DNA from 4 places in the Clostridium sardiniense genome. Region 3 is predicted to be linked to each of the others. Evidence: riboswitches for the same ligand, from Rfam matches in the RefSeq annotation. Region 3 holds a riboswitch; each other region holds the start of a gene.
The links. Region 3 has a riboswitch for S-adenosylmethionine ahead of K5V21_RS07465 (methionine ABC transporter ATP-binding protein). Riboswitches for the same ligand answer to the same signal wherever they lie in the genome.

Region 1 (5,385 bases), on a different contig from region 3:
GGGAATCATATTTCTTAGCTGCATTTTTAGATAAATAACCATCAGGGAAATGAGTATCCGCAGTTTCCATGGTGAAATTAAATGGTTTTCCAGTCTTAGATAAACGTGTTATCTCATCTTTAGCATACTCATATAACTTGTCATCTTCAAATCCCCACCATACATCATAATCTTGTGGTATTAATTTTTTCTCTTTTGCTGCTTTATAGTCAAAAATATTAAAATTACCATGTGTAGTAAAATAAGTAGTTAATCCACCAAAATCAGCATCTGCACCAAACATTATTGTTTGCTCATATCCTTGTGCTTTTAAAATATCTCCTATACTAACAGCACCCGGTAGGAAGCTACCTGACTTTCCATAAGAATTACCACCCATAGGTACTTTAAGCGGAAGTCCTGTACCCATATTAATCATAGATGCTACTGACCAACTTGATCCATAGGTTTGATATGGTCCTCCAAATTTATTAGATTCTGAGAAATGAATACCTTCCTTAGATAGCTCTGCTAGCTCTGGCATTAGATTTACATCCATATAACCACCTAGATCTTTAGAAAAATATGTGTTTTCTACAGACTCCAAGTATATATGAATTAAATTTCTTTTCTTTTCTGGAAATGACATTTTCACGTTACGTGGATCGGTATAATTATCTTTGATATAACTTGAATCTGAAACAAATGTTTTATATACTTCAACTAAACTTAACTTCTTCACTCCATATACTATTCCACCTACAAGACATACAATCGAAATTATAAATGTTATTACCCTTAAACTTTTTTGGCTTAGTATTTTTTTCTTAGTATTTTTTACATTTATAAATAAATCATAACTAAAATTTATTATTATTAAGAATATTACAATACTAACTACAATTGAAAATACTGGTGTCATCATAATTTCTGCATACATATCAGAACTTGTACCCTTAATAGGTGAATTTAAGTTAAATAAAAATTGTTCTGGTGTAATATTTCCAAAATAATCAATAAACCATTTTGAAAAGAAGAAAAAGAATGATCCTATTCCAACGAATATAACTGATACTACTTTAATTGCTACTATCTTCCAACCCTTTTTATCTGTTTCTAATACAAAGTAACTATATTTTGATTTAATAATTCTTTTTATAACTAAATATATTATCCCTAAAAATAATGTAAAAATAATATATTTAACAGAAAATGCAGTTGTGTATGTAGAAGCTTTAAGCACATAAGTTTTTTTCAAAATAAATTTTAATATACTTAGTGATATTATATTGAATGATATCACGTATATTATGAATTCCTTTACAGTAGTTAAAACTCTTTTGTTCTTTTCAAACAAAAAATAATTCCCAAGAGCTATTAAAACTCCAGAAATTAAATAACTTATTATTTGCATACGTTTCCCCCCGAAAATATATAATTAAACGTAAAATCCATATGAATATTGTGAAAAATATATGAATTTTACTGAATTATATCATATTCTCACACAATCGACAAATATATATATATAAATTCTTCCAATATATACATTTAATATTATTAAAAGCCAAAAAGAAAGATACCTAATTTTAGGTATCTTTCTTTTTATTTTTTATCTTTTATTATAATAAAGCTTTAATTTCTTCAACTTTATTTAATTGTTCCCATGGTAAATTAGCATCTGTTCTACCAAAATGTCCATAAGCTGCTGTTTGCTTGTATATTGGTCTTCTAAGATCAAGATCTCTTATTATAGCTCCTGGTCTTAAATCAAATACTTTTTCTACTATATTAACTATAGTAGCTTCATCAACTTTTCCAGTTCCAAATGTATCTATTTGAATTGATACTGGCTTAGCAACTCCAATTGCATAAGCTAATTGAATTTCTAACTTATCAGCTACTCCTGCTGCTACTAAATTCTTAGCAACCCATCTTGCTGCATAAGCTGCTGATCTATCAACCTTAGTTGGATCTTTTCCTGAGAATGCTCCACCACCGTGTCTTCCCATTCCACCGTATGTATCAACAATTATTTTTCTTCCTGTTAATCCACTATCTCCTTGTGGTCCACCAACAACGAATCTTCCTGTTGGATTTATATAATACTTAGTATTTTCATCTAGTAATTCAGCTGGAATCACGTAGTCAATAACATGTCTTCTTAAATCTTCTTGGATTTGTTCTAAAGTTACTTCTTCACCATGTTGAGTTGAGATAACTATAGCATCTATTCTCTTTGGTTTATCATGTTCATACTCAACTGTAACTTGAGTTTTTCCATCTGGTCTTAAGTACTCTAATGTACCATTTTTTCTTACTTCTGTAAGTCTTCTTGATAATCTATGAGCCATAGCTATTGGAGCTGGCATAAATTCTTCTGTTTCGTTTGTAGCATAACCAAACATCATACCTTGGTCTCCGGCACCTACTGCTTCAACTTCATCTTTTTCACCTTGTCTTGATTCAAGAGCTTCATCAACTCCCATAGCTATATCTGATGATTGCTCATCTATAGCAGTCATTACTGAACAAGTATCACAGTCAAATCCATATTTTGCTCTATCATATCCTATTTCTCTTATTGTTTCTCTAACAACTTTAGGAATATCAACATAACAATTAGTTGTTATTTCTCCCATAACCATTACCATACCTGTTGTTGTGCATGTTTCACAAGCAACTCTAGCATGTGGATCTTTTTCTAATATAGCATCTAATACTGAATCTGATATTTGGTCACAAATTTTATCTGGATGTCCTTCAGTAACTGATTCTGATGTGAATAATCTTTTCATTTATATTTCTCCTTCCAAATTTCTTCGAATTTTGACAATAAAAAAAACTCTTCGATAAGAAGAGATCAAGTTTCCTAATCTTTCTTATCTTGTAGATTGCTCTACAGGAATTAGCACCACACTTTATAATCAACATTAAAGATTATATGTAGGTTGCTGGGCTTCACAGGGCCGTTTCCCTCCACCTCTCTTGATAAGAGTCTATATATTTTTTATTTATTAATTGAATTTCTGTAGAAATTGTAACACATAGATTTTGCAGAGTCAATAGATTTTATGTGTGTAAAAATATCCTATTTTTTTACTTTTTGAATTCTTTTATACTTTATATATAATTTTCCAATGCATAAAGTCCCTATTTTAGAGGGTTCTAATATTATATTAAAAGTAGATATTATTAGGTGTAAAATAATAACTTAATATTTATTTATTAATATATAAAATTTATTAATATTTATTATTTGTTATTTTATATACTAAAGTTTCTAATCTATAGAGCATATTTTAGTTTTAAATAATATAGATTTATATTTTAAATGATAATAAAATTTTATTATAACTACACTATATTAATAAAATTATTTTTATATAAAATTAAAAAGCACTAAGATTAATCTTAGTGCTTTTGGTGGTGGAAGAAGGATTCGAACCTTCGAAGTCAACTGACAACAGATTTACAGTCTGCCCCCTTTGGCCACTCGGGAACTCCACCTTATTTGGAGCTAGCGATCGGACTTGAACCGATAACCTGCTGATTACAAGTCAGCTGCTCTGCCAATTGAGCCACGCCAGCATATATATTTAAAAAATTAGTTTAAAGTTTGGTGGGCACAACAGGGTTCGAACCTGTGACCCCCTGCTTGTAAGGCAGGTGCTCTCCCAGCTGAGCTATGCGCCCATAAAAAATGGTGGTGGAAGAAGGATTCGAACCTTCGAAGTCAACTGACAACAGATTTACAGTCTGCCCCCTTTGGCCACTCGGGAACTCCACCTCATTTTGGAGCTAGCGATCGGACTTGAACCGATAACCTGCTGATTACAAGTCAGCTGCTCTGCCAATTGAGCCACGCCAGCGCATATATTCTTTAAACTTTTTATTTATTAAAACTTGTGGTGGGCACAACAGGGTTCGAACCTGTGACCCCCTGCTTGTAAGGCAGGTGCTCTCCCAGCTGAGCTATGCGCCCTTAAGAATGGTGGTGGAAGAAGGATTCGAACCTTCGAAGTCAACTGACAACAGATTTACAGTCTGCCCCCTTTGGCCACTCGGGAACTCCACCAGATTTTCTTTCAAGTTTTAAGTCGTTTTGCCTTTCGGCCAACCGACAATAGTTAGTATATATTTATATACTCTTTATTTCAAATGACAAAACATATCAAAATAAGAAATTAAACTAAAATTTCTCTATTTTTCTTCTATATACTTATTTTTTCATCACAATATACTTATTTATTTTTATACTAAACTTTCCAGAAATTCTATATTTATATATGGGGATAATATATTTTTTATTTCATTATAATCATCAGATTTAAGTCTAAGCTTTAAAACTCTAACAACCTCTGTTATTCCCTCTTTCTCTCCATTTTTCTTTAAACTATTTTTCATTCTTTCTACATCTACAGTTGATATTTTATTAGCTATTGTAAATAACTTTGTTTTTTCAACTAAACTAAGATTACCTAATATCTCCTCTTTATTCACATTAAATATTTTTGCATTTGTAGCTTGTGTTTCTTCTTTTTTATTATTAGAACTATTATTTGAATTTTTATTTTCTTTGTTTTCTTCATTATTAGAGATATTTAAATTATCTTTATCTTCTTTATTCTTTGAAGAATTATCATTAATCTTATCTTTCTCATTTTTTTCTTCATTATTATAGTTATTATTTTTATTTATATCAATACTACTTTCTTTATTTGTATCTTCATTATTATCTTTTTTTGTATTATTATCTTCTGTTTTTTTTGAATTTTCCAATACTAAGTTATTATTAATCTCCTCTTTAGGTTGCCAAAAAGCAACAAAATATACCGCAAGTGAAGTTGATATAGCTAATATACTTGTAATTAATATCTTTTTCATAATACACCTCCTATAGAGAATACTTTCCATATAAGATATTTTTATTCAAATTATTCTATTTTCAAATACATCTTCATATATTATAAGCATGGAGGTGCTTATATGGAAAAAAGGATTCATCACACATCCCCACTTGCTTATTATAATATTTCTCAAGCTATTTTAGATTCTTTTTCTGAAAATACTATAATAGTTTGTATTGGGACAGATAAATGTATTGGTGATTGTTTAGGACCATTAGTTGGTACCTTACTAAAGGAAAGTCTATTTCCGCTTCCTGTGTATGGTTCAATCAATAATCCTATACATGCTTTAAATATAGATAAACAATTAAATAATATAACTAAAGAGCATCCTAATGCATATATACTTGGTATAGATGCATGCCTAGGGCAGGAATCTTCTATTGGAGAAATTCATATTAGAAACTTTGCAATACGACCTGGAAAGGGCGTTGGTAAATCATTGCCCGATGTTGGAAGCAAATCTATAGTTGGCATTATAGATTCTAATGAAAAT
Region 2 (5,385 bases), on a different contig from region 3:
CGTGTTTCATCACCTCTATCTTCATGATTAATTATGTTCCTATTATTTAATGCTTCTTTCTTCTTTTTTCCCTTATCTAAATTAGGCTTTTTATAATTTTTATTACTTTTCTTTTTTTTGATATTTTTAAATCTATCATTTTCTCTATTTGAGTTTTTTTTCATTCTTATCTTCCTTTTAATTCTATCTTTTAATTAGATAATTTTTGCTCATTTCCAGCATTATTTATTATTAACTTTATCTTATGGCTTGATGCAAATTCACCTGTTTTTTCTAAAGTTCCAAACTCTAGAGGATCTCCAGTTACAGTAATTAATATATTACCAGATGGTATCATTGAATTATTATTTGCATAGTTTAATATCGATTCTATACCTTTATCTAATTTCACATTGTTTAACTTTAAACTCTTAACCATCTCTTCTCCCTTACTTGTTGGAGAATACGCACTTATTATCTTATTAAATGAATTAACATCTACCTTTACTTGCGATGTTGTGTTAATTAATATAGTTCTATCTATTTCTGAATATTTATATAAAAATGCACCACAAGCCACAACAATTGCAATCACAAAAATTCCTATTTGAAGTTTATAATCTTTTATCCCTTTTTTTGCTGTAGCTGTTACCTCTTCACCTACACTCATATCACCTTCTAGCTTTACCTTCTTAAATTCCCCTCTGCTAGTTAGTATACATGCACTACGTTTAAAGGATTTTACTATTACTCCTCTTAACTCCGGTTTTGAATTCTTATTTATTGAAACCACATTTGATTCTTCTTCTTTGTCATTTTCATCTACACTAATTTCTTCATTAGTTTTCTCTATTATTACTTTCTTAATCACAGTCTTATTAGATTGCTTTTCCTTTGGTATTTCTACCTCATCTTTTGACTCTTCAATTCTAATATAATCTTGTATAAGTTTATAATTAGGATTTGAAAATATAATAGTGTATGTAATTATATAATCATTCCATTCCTCTATAAACTTTCTTGGCTGCATAGTCTTCTTAGATAATATATTAGGAGGTAATTTTTTCTTATCTTGTATAAACTCTAATAACTCTACTTCTCCTATTATGTAAAAAGCTATATTTAATATTGTATTTCTATCCTTATCACTTGGAGAGTACGCAAATAAATCTTGTATTAGAACTTTATAAGAATAAAGTTCTTTCTCCATCAAAGATATCTGCTCCGCTCTAGCTTTATTTACCTCATCACTTATCTCTACTAAACTTGGTATATCTGAAAATTTATATTTATTTCTATCGAATATCTCCAAATCTATACGCTCCCCCCTACGTCGACATTATTTTTGTCAAATAATATCTATTCTTATATTTAATTATACCTAAATACCTGTTTTTTTTAAATGAAATTACAAATTAATAATCATTTATTAAATACTTTTGTAATATATTATAAAAAGCACTAATTGTATCGGTGATTTTTTTATGAAATCAAATGTTATTTATGTTGATTTTAAGTATAAGCGTCGCGAGGTTAATACCGTTTACTTCTTTATACTATATTTTTATGTTAAACTTATAGAAGAAATATTAGAGAGGTGAAAGATATGCGTATTGGCTTAGGTTATGATGTACATCGTTTAGTTCAAGGTAGAGATTTGATTTTAGGTGGCGTTACAATCCCTTATGAACTTGGATTATTAGGTCACTCTGATGCCGACGTTCTCATTCATGCAATTATGGACTCACTACTTGGAGCTACAGCATTAGGTGATATAGGTACACATTTCCCTGATACTGACCCAAAGTATAAAGGGATATCAAGCATAGCTCTTCTTAAAGAAGTTGGAAATCTTTTAAAGGTTCATGACTATAAGATAGGTAATATCGATGCAACAATAATTTCACAAAAGCCAAAGATGGCTCCTTATATAGAGATAATGAGACGTAATGTAGCAGCGGCATTAAACATAGAGTTTAATCAAATAAACATTAAAGCTACTACAGAAGAAGGACTTGGTTTTACTGGAGAAGGTCTTGGAATCTCATCCCAATGCATATGCCTAGTAAACTAGATGTACTAAAATAAAAAAGCCCAAACTCGGGCTTTTTTATTTTACTCTATTTTCTTCTTTTCTTCTACTCCAGTAAAATATTATAGCAACTACCGCTGATATACCCATTAGATATGGGTAGAACAGATATTGCATTATTTCAATAGGTGATATTGCCGCAAGTCCTGCTGCTGATATAAGCTGAGCACCATAAGGTATTATCCCTTGGAATGCACATGCGAACATGTCCATAATACCTGCAACTCTCTTTGGCTCTAAATCAAATTCATTTGATATGTCTTTAGCAATTGGTCCTACTGTAACTATTGCTATTGTATTATTTGCAGTACATATATCAACTAAGCTTGCTAAAGCTCCAATTCCAAGCTCTGCACCTCTTCTAGTTTTAAAGTTTTTTAATCCCTTATGAAGTATAAAGTCAATTCCTCCATTGTATTTTATAATTGCAACCATACCAGCTATTAATAATGATATTATTATTAATTCACTCATACCATTTATACCTTCTGCCATACTTTTAAAAAGTCCTATAATATCAAAACTTCCAGTCCCAATTCCGATAGTCCCTGCTAAAATTATTCCAGATGCTAAAACAAATATAACATTTATTCCTGCAAGTGCTGCAACTAAAACACCTATGTATGGAACGATTTTTATTAAGCTATAATCATAACTACCTAAGCTAATAGCTTCCGTTCCACTAGTTATAACCATAAAAATAATTGCTGTAATTATTGCAGCTGGTAATACTATTTTAAAGTTCATTCTAAACTTATCTCTCATATCACAGCCCTGTGTTCTTGTTGCTGCTATTGTTGTATCAGATATAATTGATAAGTTGTCCCCAAACATTGCTCCGCTTACAACAGCTCCAACTACTAAGGCTACAGCTATTCCAGTCTTTTCAGATACTCCAAGTGCTATTGGTACAAGCGCAACTATTGTTCCCATTGATGTTCCAACTGATAATGCTATGAAGCATGCAACTATAAATATTCCTGTTACCAAAAGATTTGGTGGTAATACTGAAAGCCCTAAGTTTACAGTTGAATCAACTGCCCCCATAGATTTAGCAACAGCTGCAAATGCTCCTGCTAATATAAATATTAAAATCATTAAGATTATATTAGTATCTCCTGCTCCTTTGCAGAAAATCTGTAGTTTTTCTTCAAATCTAACTTTAGTATTCATAACTAAAGCCACAACTGATGCAATTAAAAATGGTATTATCACAGAAACTGCATAAAAATCCTTTGCAATTATTGCAATTCCAACATATACAACCACAAACACTATTAATGGTAAAAGCGCCCACCAATTCCCTTTATTCTCTTTGTTCATTTTTTGCCCTCCCTAAAGTTCCTATACACAAAATAAAAAAGCTTCTGATAGAAATCAGAAGCTTTATATACACTCTATAAATACTACTTATCTATCAGTTTTCACTGCTGGATTTAGCACCACACTCTATAATTAAAAATGACAAACAATCAATGCATGTTATACATTGATTCTCTTATAGTCATTCCCACCTTAATTATTAGTAGGTTGCCGGGTTTCATAGGGCCAGTCCCTCCACCACTCTTGATAAGACTTTTTTTAATTTTGATTATGCTTTATTGTAACAATGTTAATAGACTATGTCAACATTTATAAGTTACTAATATTCCTAAATAATTCAAATTAATACTAATTTGAATATTAATTTAATAAAAATAAGCAATTCATATACCTAAATGAATTGCTTATTTACATTAACCTTATTAAAGTGTTTCTGATAATTTATTTAAAAGAATTTTTCTAAATATATTTGAGCATTCCTTATCTTCTCCAACCTTTAAGTATACTTCTCTCCATTGATCTAATGATAATCCTATTCCTTATTTAAACTCTTCTTCCTTGTTTGTCATTCTTATTGAATCATCAATGAATTCTCCTAAGTCCTTTGCTGTTTTGAATACTTTTATATATAAGAATTGTTTGTTATCTCCAACCCAAACCTTATTAAACTCTTTTGCAAACTTCACTAACTCCGTTATAATTTCGCTGTCATCTTTATCCCATAGATTACTTAAAAATGTATATTGTTCTTTCATTATTTTTGCTTCTTCTTTGGAAATTTTATTCTTTTTCAAAAGATTATTTATTAGATCACAAGTTGAAACGGCTGGAATTTTCATTACTAATTTTTCTGTTCCATATGCCCATTTATAGAATGCTTTTTGACAAAATGAGTGTTGTATATAGCCTAATAACACTCTTGGATTTGAAAAGTATGAATAAATATTTTCTATTCCATTTTTGTTAGAAAATATAAGTGCATGTATATATACCGATTTGCTTGTTGGCAATTCATTTGTAAAAGCATGCCCTCTTATTGCTTTGTGTTCGTTAACATTATTAGTCCAGAAATTAAATGAATTGTAGTTATCTCTCATAAATATCACCCTTCTTCATAAATCTCAATATAATATATTATATAGTATATTATACCATTTTTTATTGTTTTTACCCTTGATTTATACAATTTAATTTTTTATTTTATATAAATATTCTGTTAATTGATTTAACTAATTTTTTTATCTATAATTATTAAATATAGATTAAGGAGGTTTATCATTGTATTTTTGTGAAATATGTAATAAAGAAGCTGATATTCATCACATTGTTCATAAAAATGAAGGTGGTTTTGATATAGAGTTAAATTATATGTATCTATGCGAATATCACCATCGTGGAAGATTAGGACCACATCACTCTCTTGAAACAGATATTTCTTATAAAATTAAATTACAAAAAAAGCTATATAAACTTCTTCCCAAAAGATACTACTCTTTTAAGGAACTTTGTAATATATTAAACGCTTCTACCAATATGGTTAAGCGTTTGACAAAAGATATAAAATTATATAAAGAAGGCTATAAAAAAGAAGATATTATATTTATTTTAATGGGTAAATCTTACTATTCTGAAGAATTGCTCGAAAATATTAAACTCGAGAAACTTTATGAAAGCATTTATTGACATCTGAAATTTGTATGATTATAATATAAATTAACTTAAGAAGATAAACACATTGATGAGAAGAGTATGTTAAATCCTCATTTACAGAGAGAGAGTACATTAGCTGTAAGTACTTTTATATGAGCTTAACAGAAAACTAACTCGGAGTGACTCCAATCCAGTCCGTCATTGTCACGTTACGACATATTAAAGTGATTCTTAAGATTTAATCTTAAGAATAACTAGAGTGGAACCACGGATATTATACTTCGTCTCTAATTTTTAGAGACGGAGTTTTTTTATTTTAGTAAATAATTTTTAGTTTTAAT
Region 3 (5,385 bases):
TGATAAGTCAGAGAAAAACTTACTATGCAATAATGGAGTTTTAACTACTACATCTTTAATATTTTCTCTTGCGACTTTAATACTATCTAAATGCATAAATAACACCTCTCTTTTGTGAATTCTCACACTTATTATAACATTTACAATAAAAGATTATAGAGGTTAAATACAAAATAATTAAAATATTTAGACTTTTTATCAAAATTTTAGACTTTTTGAGATTTTTTCTTTATAATGGAATTACAAAAGATAAGAGGAGGGAATTTTATGAATAAAACAATAATCAAAACAAATAACGCACCTGCTGCAATAGGACCATACTCACAAGGTGTTAGAATAGGTAATATGGTATACACATCAGGTCAAATTCCACTAAATCCAGAAACAAAGGAATTAGTAACAGAAATAAAGGCTGCTACAAGACAAAGTTTAACAAATGTTAAGGGTATTCTTGAAGAAGCTGGAACAAGTATGGAGAATGTTATAAAGACAACAGTTTTTGTTAAAGATTTAAATGATTTTGCTGCTGTTAATGAAGTTTATGCAACATTCTTCCAAGGTGAACCACCTGCAAGAAGCTGTGTGGAAGTTGCTAAATTACCACTAGATGCACCTGTTGAAATTGAAGTAATTGCTATAGTAGAATAGTATTTAAGTTTAAAAATAAAAAAAGGCTAAAAATCTTTTAAGATTCTTAGCCTTTTTTATTAATATAAATAGTTTATACAGTCAAATATAGTTTTCTTCTATTATTCTTTAATATTCTATTTTAATTTTTTCGTTATTAAATTTTTTAATTAAAGTAAATAATGATTTTAGACCACTATATAAAATTATTATTAGAGCTATACCTTGAATTATATAGAAAATAAAATATATGTGATTATATATATTTTCAGAAAAGTTTTCTATAGTAGAAGCAACTTCATTAGTTAATAATAAAATTGTTAAAGCTTTATAACTTAATCCTTTTTCATTTTTAAAAGAATATCTAACCCAACAAGTAAATATAAAAATACAGAAAATATCTAGAGCCAGTTTAATAAAATAATCTATGTTCATAGTCTCATCTCCTAAAAATAAATTTCGTATATTATATTAAAAATCAGTAGAAAAAGTTTAATTACAAATTACATATTAAATTCTAAATTATTTGAATAAATCTACTTAAATTCAAAAAATTACACTTGAATTATAACATTTTTTTTGAAGAGATATTTAATTGAATTGAATATTTTACAAAAAGTACATAATGATAAAATATAGTAGGTTATTAATTTTTTATTTAAGGTATAAATGTTATGAAATTTTATAATAAGTATCAAGTTATTCATAAATAATATAATTAATGAATAACTTGATTATTTTTTGTGAAATTTATAATATTATAATTTATAATATTATAAATTTATATTATTATAAATATATACAAATTACGGAATTAATGCAGAATCAATTAATGAGATGAAGGGAAGTTTAAACATGGATATTTTACTTATGAAAATAACAATAAGAAATTCTTGGGTAGGTTCCTTAAAAGAAAAAAGAATGATAGTTAGAAGTGTTACTCAAAGATTAAAAAATAAATTTAACATATCAGTTGGAGAAGTTGATAGGCAAGATGAGCATAAGTTTATGGTTATTGGTATAGCAGCTGTATGTGGCAATGTAAAAATAGCACATTCTACAAAGGAAAAGATATTAGATTTCTTAGAAGAAAACATTGAAGGGAAAATTATAGATATTGAGGAAGAAACAGAAATATTTTAATTAGTATGGAGGATATAATGAAGTTTAGGGTAGCTAAGTATGGGGATTTAAATCAAATAAAACTAATGATAGATGAGGTATTAGAAAGCGGTGTAGGGACAGGGCTTAATTGGACAAAGGAATATCCAACTATTAAAGATTTTGAAATGGATCTTAAAAATGGAGATTTATTTGTAATGGAATCTGAGGATTCAGAATATAATATAAAAAATAATATTGTTGGAGCTGTAGTTTTAAATAGCTCTGAAGATATAAATTATAAAAAACTAAAATGGAGTAATTCACAAAAAGCTTTAGTTATACATAGATTAATGGTAAGTCCCAAGTTTTCAAGAAGTGGTAATGGAAAAAGACTTTTAAAGTTTATTGAAGAGGAATGCATACGACGTGAATTATCACATATAAGACTAGATACAAACACTGAAAATATAAGAGCTAAGAAGCTATATATAGGAAGTGGATATGAAGAGGTTGGAGTGATAAATCTTCAAGGAAAAGACGGGGATTTTATCTGTCTAGAAAAAATATTATAAAAACATTGATAAATTACTGGAAATTTATTATTGACAAAACTTTTTTTAAATATTATATTAATATACAAGAAGTTTGAAAAAATTTTAAAATTAGAATATTAAAACTAAATATTAGGTTTCTTATCAAGAGTGGTGGAGGGACTGGCCCTATGAAACCCGGCAACCTACGGACAATACTAAATGTTCGATTATAGATTCTTCAGGAGTGAGGAGTTTATTTGTTATGAGTATTTATACTTTATTGTTACGTGTGGTGCTAAATCCTGCAGCAAGATAATTGCTGATAGATGAGAGAATAAATTAATAGGGTGATTATATCATGCACTAGGGATTTATTCTCTAGTGCATTTTTTATTTTATTAAGTTTAAGATGCAAAGAGTAGAAGAAACCTATTTTTTAACCAAGAGTTAAAGAATCATTAAAAGGTATTTTTCTACTCTTATTTATTTTCATAAAAGGGGGCAAAATTTATGATAAAGATAGAGAGCATAAAAAAGAATTTTGGAAAATCAGAGGTTTTAAAAGATATATCATTAGAGATAAAGAAAGGAGCGATATATGGAATAATTGGACATAGTGGGGCAGGTAAATCAACATTGCTAAGATGTTTAAATGGGCTTGAGAGTTATGATTCAGGTTCAATAAAAGTAATGGGAAAGGAGATTAAAACACTAAATAAAAAAGAGATAAGGGAACTTAGAAAAGACCTTGGAATGATTTTTCAAAGTTTTAACCTCTTAAGCCGTAAGAATGTTTATGAAAATATTGCATTACCTTTAGAGGTTTGGGGATTTAGCAAAGAAAAGATAAATGAGAGAGTATTAGAATTATTAAGATTAGTATCTCTAGAAGATAAAGCAAGTAGTAAGCCAGCTGAGCTTAGTGGGGGACAAAAGCAAAGGGTGGCAATTGCAAGAGCATTAGCTTTAGAACCAAAGATTTTATTATGTGATGAAGCAACATCAGCACTAGATCCAAAGACAACTAAAGATATACTATCACTATTATCAAGAATAAATAAAGAACTTGGAATAACCATAGTTATAGTAACCCACCAAATGGAAGTTGTTAAGGAGGTATGCGAAGAGATAACACTTTTAGAAGATGGAGTAGTTAAAGCACAAGGTAAGTCAGCAGATTTATTCTTAAAACCAGGACTTTCGCTTAAAAAATTCTTAGGGGATGACGATATAGATATATTACCTGATGATGGAGTCAATATAAAAATATTCTTCCCAAAAGACTTCTCAGAGAATGCGCTTATAACTAAGATGGCAAAGGATACAAATAAAGATTTTTCAATAGTTTGGGGCAAACTTGAAAGATTTAGAGGGGATGTACTTGGAAGTTTAGTTATAAGTATCAATAGGGAAGATGAGGTCTATATATTAGATTATTTAAGAAGAAAGAATGTTCAGTGGGAGGTATTATAGATGTTTGAAGAAATATTAAAAGCTACAGGTGAAACGGCCTATATGGTAATATTATCTACAATTTGTGCATTAATAGCTGGAATTATAATAGCCATAGTTCTTACATTAACTGCACCAGATGGATTAAAGCCAAATAAAAGTGTATATAGAGTATTAGATTTTATAGTAAATATTTTAAGAAGTTTTCCATTTGTAATACTTATGGTAGCATTATTCCCACTTAGTAAATTGATAGTTGGGACAACTGTTGGAAAAGAGGCTATGATAGTTCCGCTTGCTATTGCAACAGCACCTTTTATTGCAAGAATAATAGAAAGTGCATTAAGAGAAGTGGACAAAGGGGTAATTGAAGCTGCAAAATCATTTGGGGCAACAGATAGTCAAATAATATTTAAGGTAATGTTTAAAGAAGCAATACCAGCTATGATTTCCGGATTAACATTAACAATAATAAGCGTAATTGGATATTCAGCTATGGCGGGGGCAGTAGCTGGAGGAGGACTTGGAGATGTTGCTATAAGATATGGATACCATAGATATGAAACAGATTATATGATAGTAACAGTAATACTTTTAATAATCATAGTTCAAGTTTTACAGACTTTAGGAAATTATTTTTATAAGAAACTTTCAAAATAAAAATTAAATTTAGCAAAAAGCAATAAATAATAAGGGGGATTTTCAATATGAAAAAAAGAGGATTAATATCAACAGTTCTAGTAGGAGTTTTATCATTAGCGTTAGTAGGATGCGGGGGCAGTTCTAAAGACGATAAAACAATAACAATTGGAGTTACACCAGTTCCACATAAGGAGATTGTAGAACATATAAAACCTAAGTTAGAGGAAAAGGGATATAAAGTAAATATAAAAGAATTTACAGATTATGTTACACCTAATAAGGCATTATCAGAGGGAAGTTTAGATGCAAACTTCTTTCAACATATACCATATTTGAATAAACAAAATGAAGCAGAGAATTTGGGATTAACTTATACAGCAAAAGTTCATTTAGAGCCTTTAGGATTATATTCAAAAAATATAAAAGATATTAAGGATTTAAAAGATGGAGCAACTATAGCAATTCCAAATGATCCATCAAATGAAGCAAGAGCACTTAAACTTTTAGAATCTCATGGACTTATAAAGGTTAAAGAGGGAGAGCTTGTAACTCCAAAAGATATAACAGAAAATAAGAAAAATTTTGAATTTAAAGAATTAGAAGCAGCTGCAATTCCAAGAGCATTAGATGACGTTGATGCAGCTGTTATAAATGGAAACTATGCAATAGATGCTGGATTCTCAGTTAAAAATGATGCGCTTATTGTAGAAGATAAGGACTCAAAAGCAGCAGAACAATATGCAAATATTATAGCTGTTAAAGAAGCTGATAAAGATAGCCAAAAGATTAAAGACTTAACAGAAACTTTAACATCAGAGAATGTTAAAAACTTTATAAATGAGAAATATGATGGAGCGGTTATTCCGGCATTTTAAAACTGGTCTATACTTTAAATCGTTGTTTATAAATAGCAACAATTAAACGGACAAGTGTAAACTTGTCCGTTTTCTGTTAGCTTTGTATAGTATTAATATTGTCTTTATAAAATTCTATATATGCTATCCTTATATTTTAATATATATAATAT
Region 4 (5,385 bases), 150 kb from region 3:
TATATCTAAATGTTAGCTCCTCACCTTCATTTACATACTTAGATTTTATCTCTTCTTCTACTAAATCACAAACTTCTTCAACACCTGTAGTTGCACAAGCATCAAATATTAATCCCTTTGTTAAGTCTACTTTTTCATAAAATCTTATCCGTCTCTCTACATCATTTCCAAGGGTCACAGCCATCAGCACACACCTATCACAGTCTTTTAACAAATTATATATATCTATTCCTTCTAAAAGCAAGTTAGTACCTATAAGTTCAATTTTATTTTCTCTTTTCTTAAGATTATACTCTTCATAAATAAATTTAGGTGTAAAGAAATCTCTACACTCTTTCTTTACACCCGAAATTTTATTCATAATATTTTTGGGCTTCTCTTGCCCTCTATATCCTAAGTATCTTAAAATTTCTGATTCCTGAAGAGTAATCTCCCTCCCACTACTCTCCATATATATTAAGTGAGAATCCTTTGCTAATTACATCTTTTGCATATTCCTTTGCTCCAAAAAGAGAAATATCTTTATAATTTCCACATTGAACTTCATTACTTGCTGGTATATCCTCTGATTTTAATAAATTTCTAAGAACTGTCTCAACTGCTGCTTTTATTTCTATAGGATCTTTATCACCCCAAGTACTTAAATAAAATCCTGTTCTACATCCCATTGGGGATATATCAATAACTCCATCTAAATTTTCTCTAATATTATAAGCTAGGTGATGCTCTAGTGCATGCATAGCTGCTGTTCCAAAAGCCTCCTTATTAGGTTGCAGGAATCTTATATCAAACTTGCTTATCTTATCACCATGTCCTCCTTCGTATACACAACATTTTCTTATAAATGGTGCCTTTACCTTAGTGTGGTCTAGTTCAAAACTTTCTACTTTTTTCATACATTTGCCTCCTAATTATTAATTGTTTTAATGACTGTCTTAATATTTTCTTTAATCCTTTTTGCAACATAAGGATTATTCATTGTATAAAGATGAATGCCCTGAGCTCCACTAGAAGCTAAATCTATAATTTGTTCAACTGCATATGCAATACCTGCTTCTTTTAAAGCTTCTGGACTATATTCATACTTATTCATTATTTTTGAGAATTTATGCGGAATTTTTGCACCGCATAATTCTGTTATTCTCTCTATCTGCCTTTTATTTATTACTGGCATAATTCCAGCTTGAATTGGAGTTTTTATTCCATTTTTATTTATCTTATCTAAGAAATCATAATAAATATTGTTATCAAAAAACAGCTGAGAAATAAAGCTTGATGTACCTGAATCTATCTTTCTTTTCATATTATCTATTTCCATATCTATTGATTTATTTTCTATATGGCCTTCTGGATAACATGCTGAAATTATATTAAATCTTTTCTTTTTTTCTATATAACTTATGAGCTCACTTGCATAATTAAAGTCTTTTCTAGAGTCACCATTATCATCACCTCTTAATGCAAGTATGTTACTAACGTCTTCAAGTTCTAGTCTCTCTGTTATCTTATCTATATCATCTTTCTTAGAAGATATGCATGTTAAATGTGCTAAAGGTTCTATATTATACACATTTTTTATAAGTGATGATATCTCTGTAGTTTTGTTATTTATTAGACTACCACCTGCCCCATAGGTTACACTAATAAAATCCGGTTTTAAATCTGAAAGCTCATTTAAAGCTCTATATATACTTTTAACTGGTGAATTATTCTTTGGAGGAAATACCTCAAAAGAAAATACTAAATTTCTTTTATGAAAAATCTCCTTAATATTCATAATGCCCCCTTATTTATATCCTAAACTTCGAAATATAAAAAAGTCCTAGGATATTACACCTAAGACTTTAATCTTAAACTCATATCCTTATCTATCTGGAATTAGCACCACATACTATAACAAATTTATATATAAAAACCCCTAATAAATTATTGTTATACATAGGTTGCTGGGTTTCATAGGGCCAGTCCCTCCACCACTCTTGATAAGTATATATTCTATTTTGTATAATTATACATTAAAAATACTTTTTTGTAAATATATTCTAATTTTTATCTTTCATATTTTCAAAATATTCTTCTTTAAATAGAGCCATCAATATCTCATCATGATATTTTCCTTCTCTATATATTTCTCTTTTAAGACGACCTTCTTCTTTAAAGCCAAGCTTTTTATAACAAGCAATTGCTCTTGGATTTAATGAAAATACGCCAAGTTTTATTTTTTCCATATTACATTCTTCAAAGATAAATTTGATAAGTACAGATAGAGCATCATATCCGTAACCTTTTCCCCAATAATCTTTATCCCCAATCATGATTCCAATTATGCAATTTCTATTTTTAATACTAGTAGAGTTTATGCTACAACCACCTATTATACATCCACTTTCTAAATCTTCAATTGCAAAATCATATGTTTGATCATTATCTCTTCTTTTCTTAACCCACTCTTCTTCTTGCCAAAGTGCTAATGGAAATGAAGTTTCAATATTTAGAAGCCTTTTTACTTCATAATCATTTATAAAGTCATTAAGTTTTGCTATATCATCTTCCTTATGTGCTCTAAGAATTACCTTCTTCCCCTTATACATAAATCTAAGCCCCCTTTTTTATTTTCTAATCATAATAACAAAATATGGTTTATGTGTCAATATACTTAATATATTATCTATAATTATTAAATATTGTTTCTATAATTTATGAATCAGTAATACACTAATAATTAAATTTTTATAAAAAAATAAGCATCATTTTTAATATGATGCTTATTTTATGGATGATTGTAAAATAATAGTACTATAGATAAGAATGAACAAACTATGCTTATTCCAACTATAAACTGCACTATTTGTGGTTTTGTTAATCCTTTTTCTTCTAATCTAAAATGCATCTGACTTCTATCTGCCTGATACACTGGTTTTCCTTCATTAAACCTTTTAAATATAACAAATAAGTTATCAAATATAGGTACTGCTAGTGCTAATATTGGTAACAATAAGCTAAGTACAGTAGCTTGCTTAAAGGCACCATCTAATGCAATGATACTTAAAATAAATCCTAAAAAATTTGCACCTGAGTCTCCCATAAATACCTTTGCAGGATATCTATTGAATAATAAGAATCCTCCAATTGCCCCAGCAAGTATGATTGAAGTAGATGCTGAGTAACTTTGTCCTAAAATAATTGCTGCAATGAAGAATGTACCTGAAGAAACTAAAGAAATTCCTCCTGCAAGTCCATCCATTCCGTCTGACCAATTTATTACTGTCGTAACTCCAAATATCCAAGTAATACTCAAAACAAACTGTAAAAAAGTATTAAGAGCTACATAATCCCCTGTAAACGGATTAGTAAAGCCTTTAAATGCGACACCAGCATTAAATATTAATACTGCTGCTAATATTTGAATTATCAGTCTTGGAAGTATTGGAAATTCTTTTCCAACTGATTTATAGAAATCATCTATTAATCCTATACATACTATTAATAAAGATCCAATGAAGATCCATATACTTTCAGAATTACTTTCACTTCCAACGAAATAATATACTATAAAGAATCCTATAAACATTGCAAGTCCACCGCATAGTGGTGTTACTTTTTTGTGCTTCTTTCTTTGTGTAGGTTTATCAGTAAAACCAATTTTATGCGATAATTTCATTAATATCGGCATTAAAATTACAACCAATATGAAAGAAATCATAAACTCTATAAAATAATCCATATATTCCTTCTCCTAAATTAGGTTAGATTGTTAATTCTATGTAAAAAAAATTATAACCTATAAGAATTATACTATTAATGTAGGTTATTATCAATTATATTACGATAATTTTAATTTACTTTTAATTCTTTACCAAAATCTTGATTTTAAACACTTTTTACATAAACTAATTTATTTTTTAAACTCAAAAATAAATACACCTTAGAAAACCTAAGGTGTATTTTAGAATTAATTATCCTCTTTGCTCTATCATACTCTTGACTTTCATAAGTCTAGTTAAAGCACTTCTTTCATTTTCATCAAGTTTCATTCTTATGTACTTGATTGTCTCTTGAAGTTGAGGAATTGTCATATATTCTAGAGCATTAACTCTTCTTCTTGTTTTCTCTATTTCATCTGCCATAAGCTGACATGACTTTTCTACTTCTGCAAGTTCCAAAAGCTTAGGTAATATTCCATAAAGCTTTGTTATTGCATCATCAAGTTCTGATGATGTATTTGCAAATCCATATGGGAAGATACTACCTTCGTCACCTTCAAGCTGTCTTTTAAAGTTCATAACTGGAACATTAACACTCATTATGTTTTTGTTTCCAACATCTACAGAAATGCTTTCTTTTGGATAAGCAATTGCCTCTTCTAAGAACTCTGAACTCATTACGGCTCTAGCCATAACGAAATCCTTTAATGATCCTTCAAGTTGCCCTTCAACATCTTTTCTTAGATTATTGTTATACTTAACAAGATTAATGAATTGTCTCATTAACTCATCTTGCTTATCTTTTAAAAGCTTATGACCTCTAGTAGCTGTTGTTAATCTCTTTTTCAGCTTTGTGAGCTCCATTCTAGTAGGATTCACATTTAATCTAGCCATAGCCTATTCTTCCTCTCTTGGCATATATTTTTCAAGGTACTCATCTCTAATTCTCTTAAGCTCTGTTCTAGGAAGTAGTGCTAATAACTTCCAACCTAAATCTAGAGTTTCAGTGATTGTTCTATTTGCTTCAAATCCTTGTGAAACATATTCATTTTCAAAAGCTTCTGCAAATTTAGCAAATGCTTTATCAGTATCTGAAAGAGCTGATTCTCCTAAGATTGCTGATAATTCTTTTGCTTGCTTACCTTGAGCATATGCTGAGAATAATTGGTTCATTGTGTCAGCATGGTCTTCTCTTGTCTTTCCTTTACCTATACCTTTATCTTTAAGTCTTGAAAGTGATGGTAAAACATCTATTGGAGGCATAATACCCTTCTTATAAAGTTCTCTTGAAAGTATTATTTGTCCTTCTGTTATATATCCAGTTAAATCTGGAATTGGATGTGTCTTATCCTCTTCAGGCATTGTAAGTATTGGAATTTGAGTTATTGATCCCTCTTTACCTCTAAGTCTTCCTGCTCTTTCATATAATGTTGAAAGGTCAGTATATAGGTATCCTGGATATCCTCTTCTACCTGGAACTTCTTTTCTAGCAGCTGAAACTTCTCTTAGAGCTTCTGCATAGTTTGTGATATCTGTCATTATAACAAGAACGTGCATTCCCTTTTCGTATGCTAAATATTCAGCTGTAGTTAATGCCATTCTTGGAGTAGCTATTCTTTCGATAGCTGGGTCAGATGCAAGATTCATAAATAGAACTGATCTATCTATTGCACCTGTTGAT

Region 1: linked by a shared signal. The riboswitch ahead of metK (methionine adenosyltransferase) and the one ahead of K5V21_RS07465 (methionine ABC transporter ATP-binding protein) in region 3 are both predicted to bind S-adenosylmethionine.
Region 2: linked by a shared signal. The riboswitch ahead of K5V21_RS04000 (Na+/H+ antiporter NhaC family protein) and the one ahead of K5V21_RS07465 (methionine ABC transporter ATP-binding protein) in region 3 are both predicted to bind S-adenosylmethionine.
Region 4: linked by a shared signal. The riboswitch ahead of metF (methylenetetrahydrofolate reductase [NAD(P)H]) and the one ahead of K5V21_RS07465 (methionine ABC transporter ATP-binding protein) in region 3 are both predicted to bind S-adenosylmethionine.

Annotation. Positions count from the first base shown of each region.
Region 1 is NZ_JAIKTU010000007.1:75,541-80,925, reverse strand. Features, by position in the region: gene K5V21_RS09840 (LTA synthase family protein) at 1-1,393, opposite strand, end outside; gene metK (methionine adenosyltransferase) at 1,602-2,777, opposite strand; SAM riboswitch class I at 2,859-2,977, opposite strand; tRNA gene K5V21_RS09830 (tRNA-Tyr) at 3,404-3,489, opposite strand; tRNA gene K5V21_RS09825 (tRNA-Thr) at 3,495-3,570, opposite strand; tRNA gene K5V21_RS09820 (tRNA-Val) at 3,600-3,675, opposite strand; tRNA gene K5V21_RS09815 (tRNA-Tyr) at 3,684-3,769, opposite strand; tRNA gene K5V21_RS09810 (tRNA-Thr) at 3,776-3,851, opposite strand; tRNA gene K5V21_RS09805 (tRNA-Val) at 3,889-3,964, opposite strand; tRNA gene K5V21_RS09800 (tRNA-Tyr) at 3,972-4,057, opposite strand; gene K5V21_RS09795 (hypothetical protein) at 4,234-4,866, opposite strand; gene yyaC (spore protease YyaC) at 4,969-5,385, shown strand, end outside.
Region 2 is NZ_JAIKTU010000003.1:114,253-119,637, forward strand. Features, by position in the region: gene rluF (23S rRNA pseudouridine(2604) synthase RluF) at 1-164, opposite strand, end outside; gene K5V21_RS03990 (anti-sigma factor domain-containing protein) at 191-1,291, opposite strand; gene ispF (2-C-methyl-D-erythritol 2,4-cyclodiphosphate synthase) at 1,586-2,053, shown strand; gene K5V21_RS04000 (Na+/H+ antiporter NhaC family protein) at 2,090-3,394, opposite strand; SAM riboswitch class I at 3,479-3,647, opposite strand; gene K5V21_RS04005 (hypothetical protein) at 3,934-4,491, opposite strand; gene K5V21_RS04010 (HNH endonuclease signature motif containing protein) at 4,673-5,077, shown strand; T-box leader at 5,121-5,336, shown strand.
Region 3 is NZ_JAIKTU010000005.1:158,617-164,001, reverse strand. Features, by position in the region: gene ilvA (threonine ammonia-lyase) at 1-96, opposite strand, end outside; gene K5V21_RS07485 (RidA family protein) at 268-648, shown strand; gene K5V21_RS07480 (hypothetical protein) at 757-1,062, opposite strand; gene K5V21_RS07475 (DUF503 domain-containing protein) at 1,483-1,770, shown strand; gene K5V21_RS07470 (GNAT family N-acetyltransferase) at 1,788-2,303, shown strand; SAM riboswitch class I at 2,421-2,597, shown strand; gene K5V21_RS07465 (methionine ABC transporter ATP-binding protein) at 2,775-3,737, shown strand; gene K5V21_RS07460 (methionine ABC transporter permease) at 3,738-4,376, shown strand; gene K5V21_RS07455 (MetQ/NlpA family ABC transporter substrate-binding protein) at 4,424-5,233, shown strand; gene K5V21_RS07450 (GNAT family N-acetyltransferase) at 5,363-5,385, opposite strand, start outside.
Region 4 is NZ_JAIKTU010000005.1:8,072-13,456, forward strand. Features, by position in the region: gene K5V21_RS06780 (vitamin B12 dependent-methionine synthase activation domain-containing protein) at 1-361, opposite strand, end outside; gene K5V21_RS06785 (S-ribosylhomocysteine lyase) at 441-896, opposite strand; gene metF (methylenetetrahydrofolate reductase [NAD(P)H]) at 908-1,777, opposite strand; SAM riboswitch class I at 1,862-1,989, opposite strand; gene K5V21_RS06795 (GNAT family N-acetyltransferase) at 2,043-2,591, opposite strand; gene K5V21_RS06800 (MraY family glycosyltransferase) at 2,771-3,724, opposite strand; gene K5V21_RS06805 (V-type ATP synthase subunit D) at 3,957-4,598, opposite strand; gene K5V21_RS06810 (V-type ATP synthase subunit B) at 4,602-5,385, opposite strand, start outside.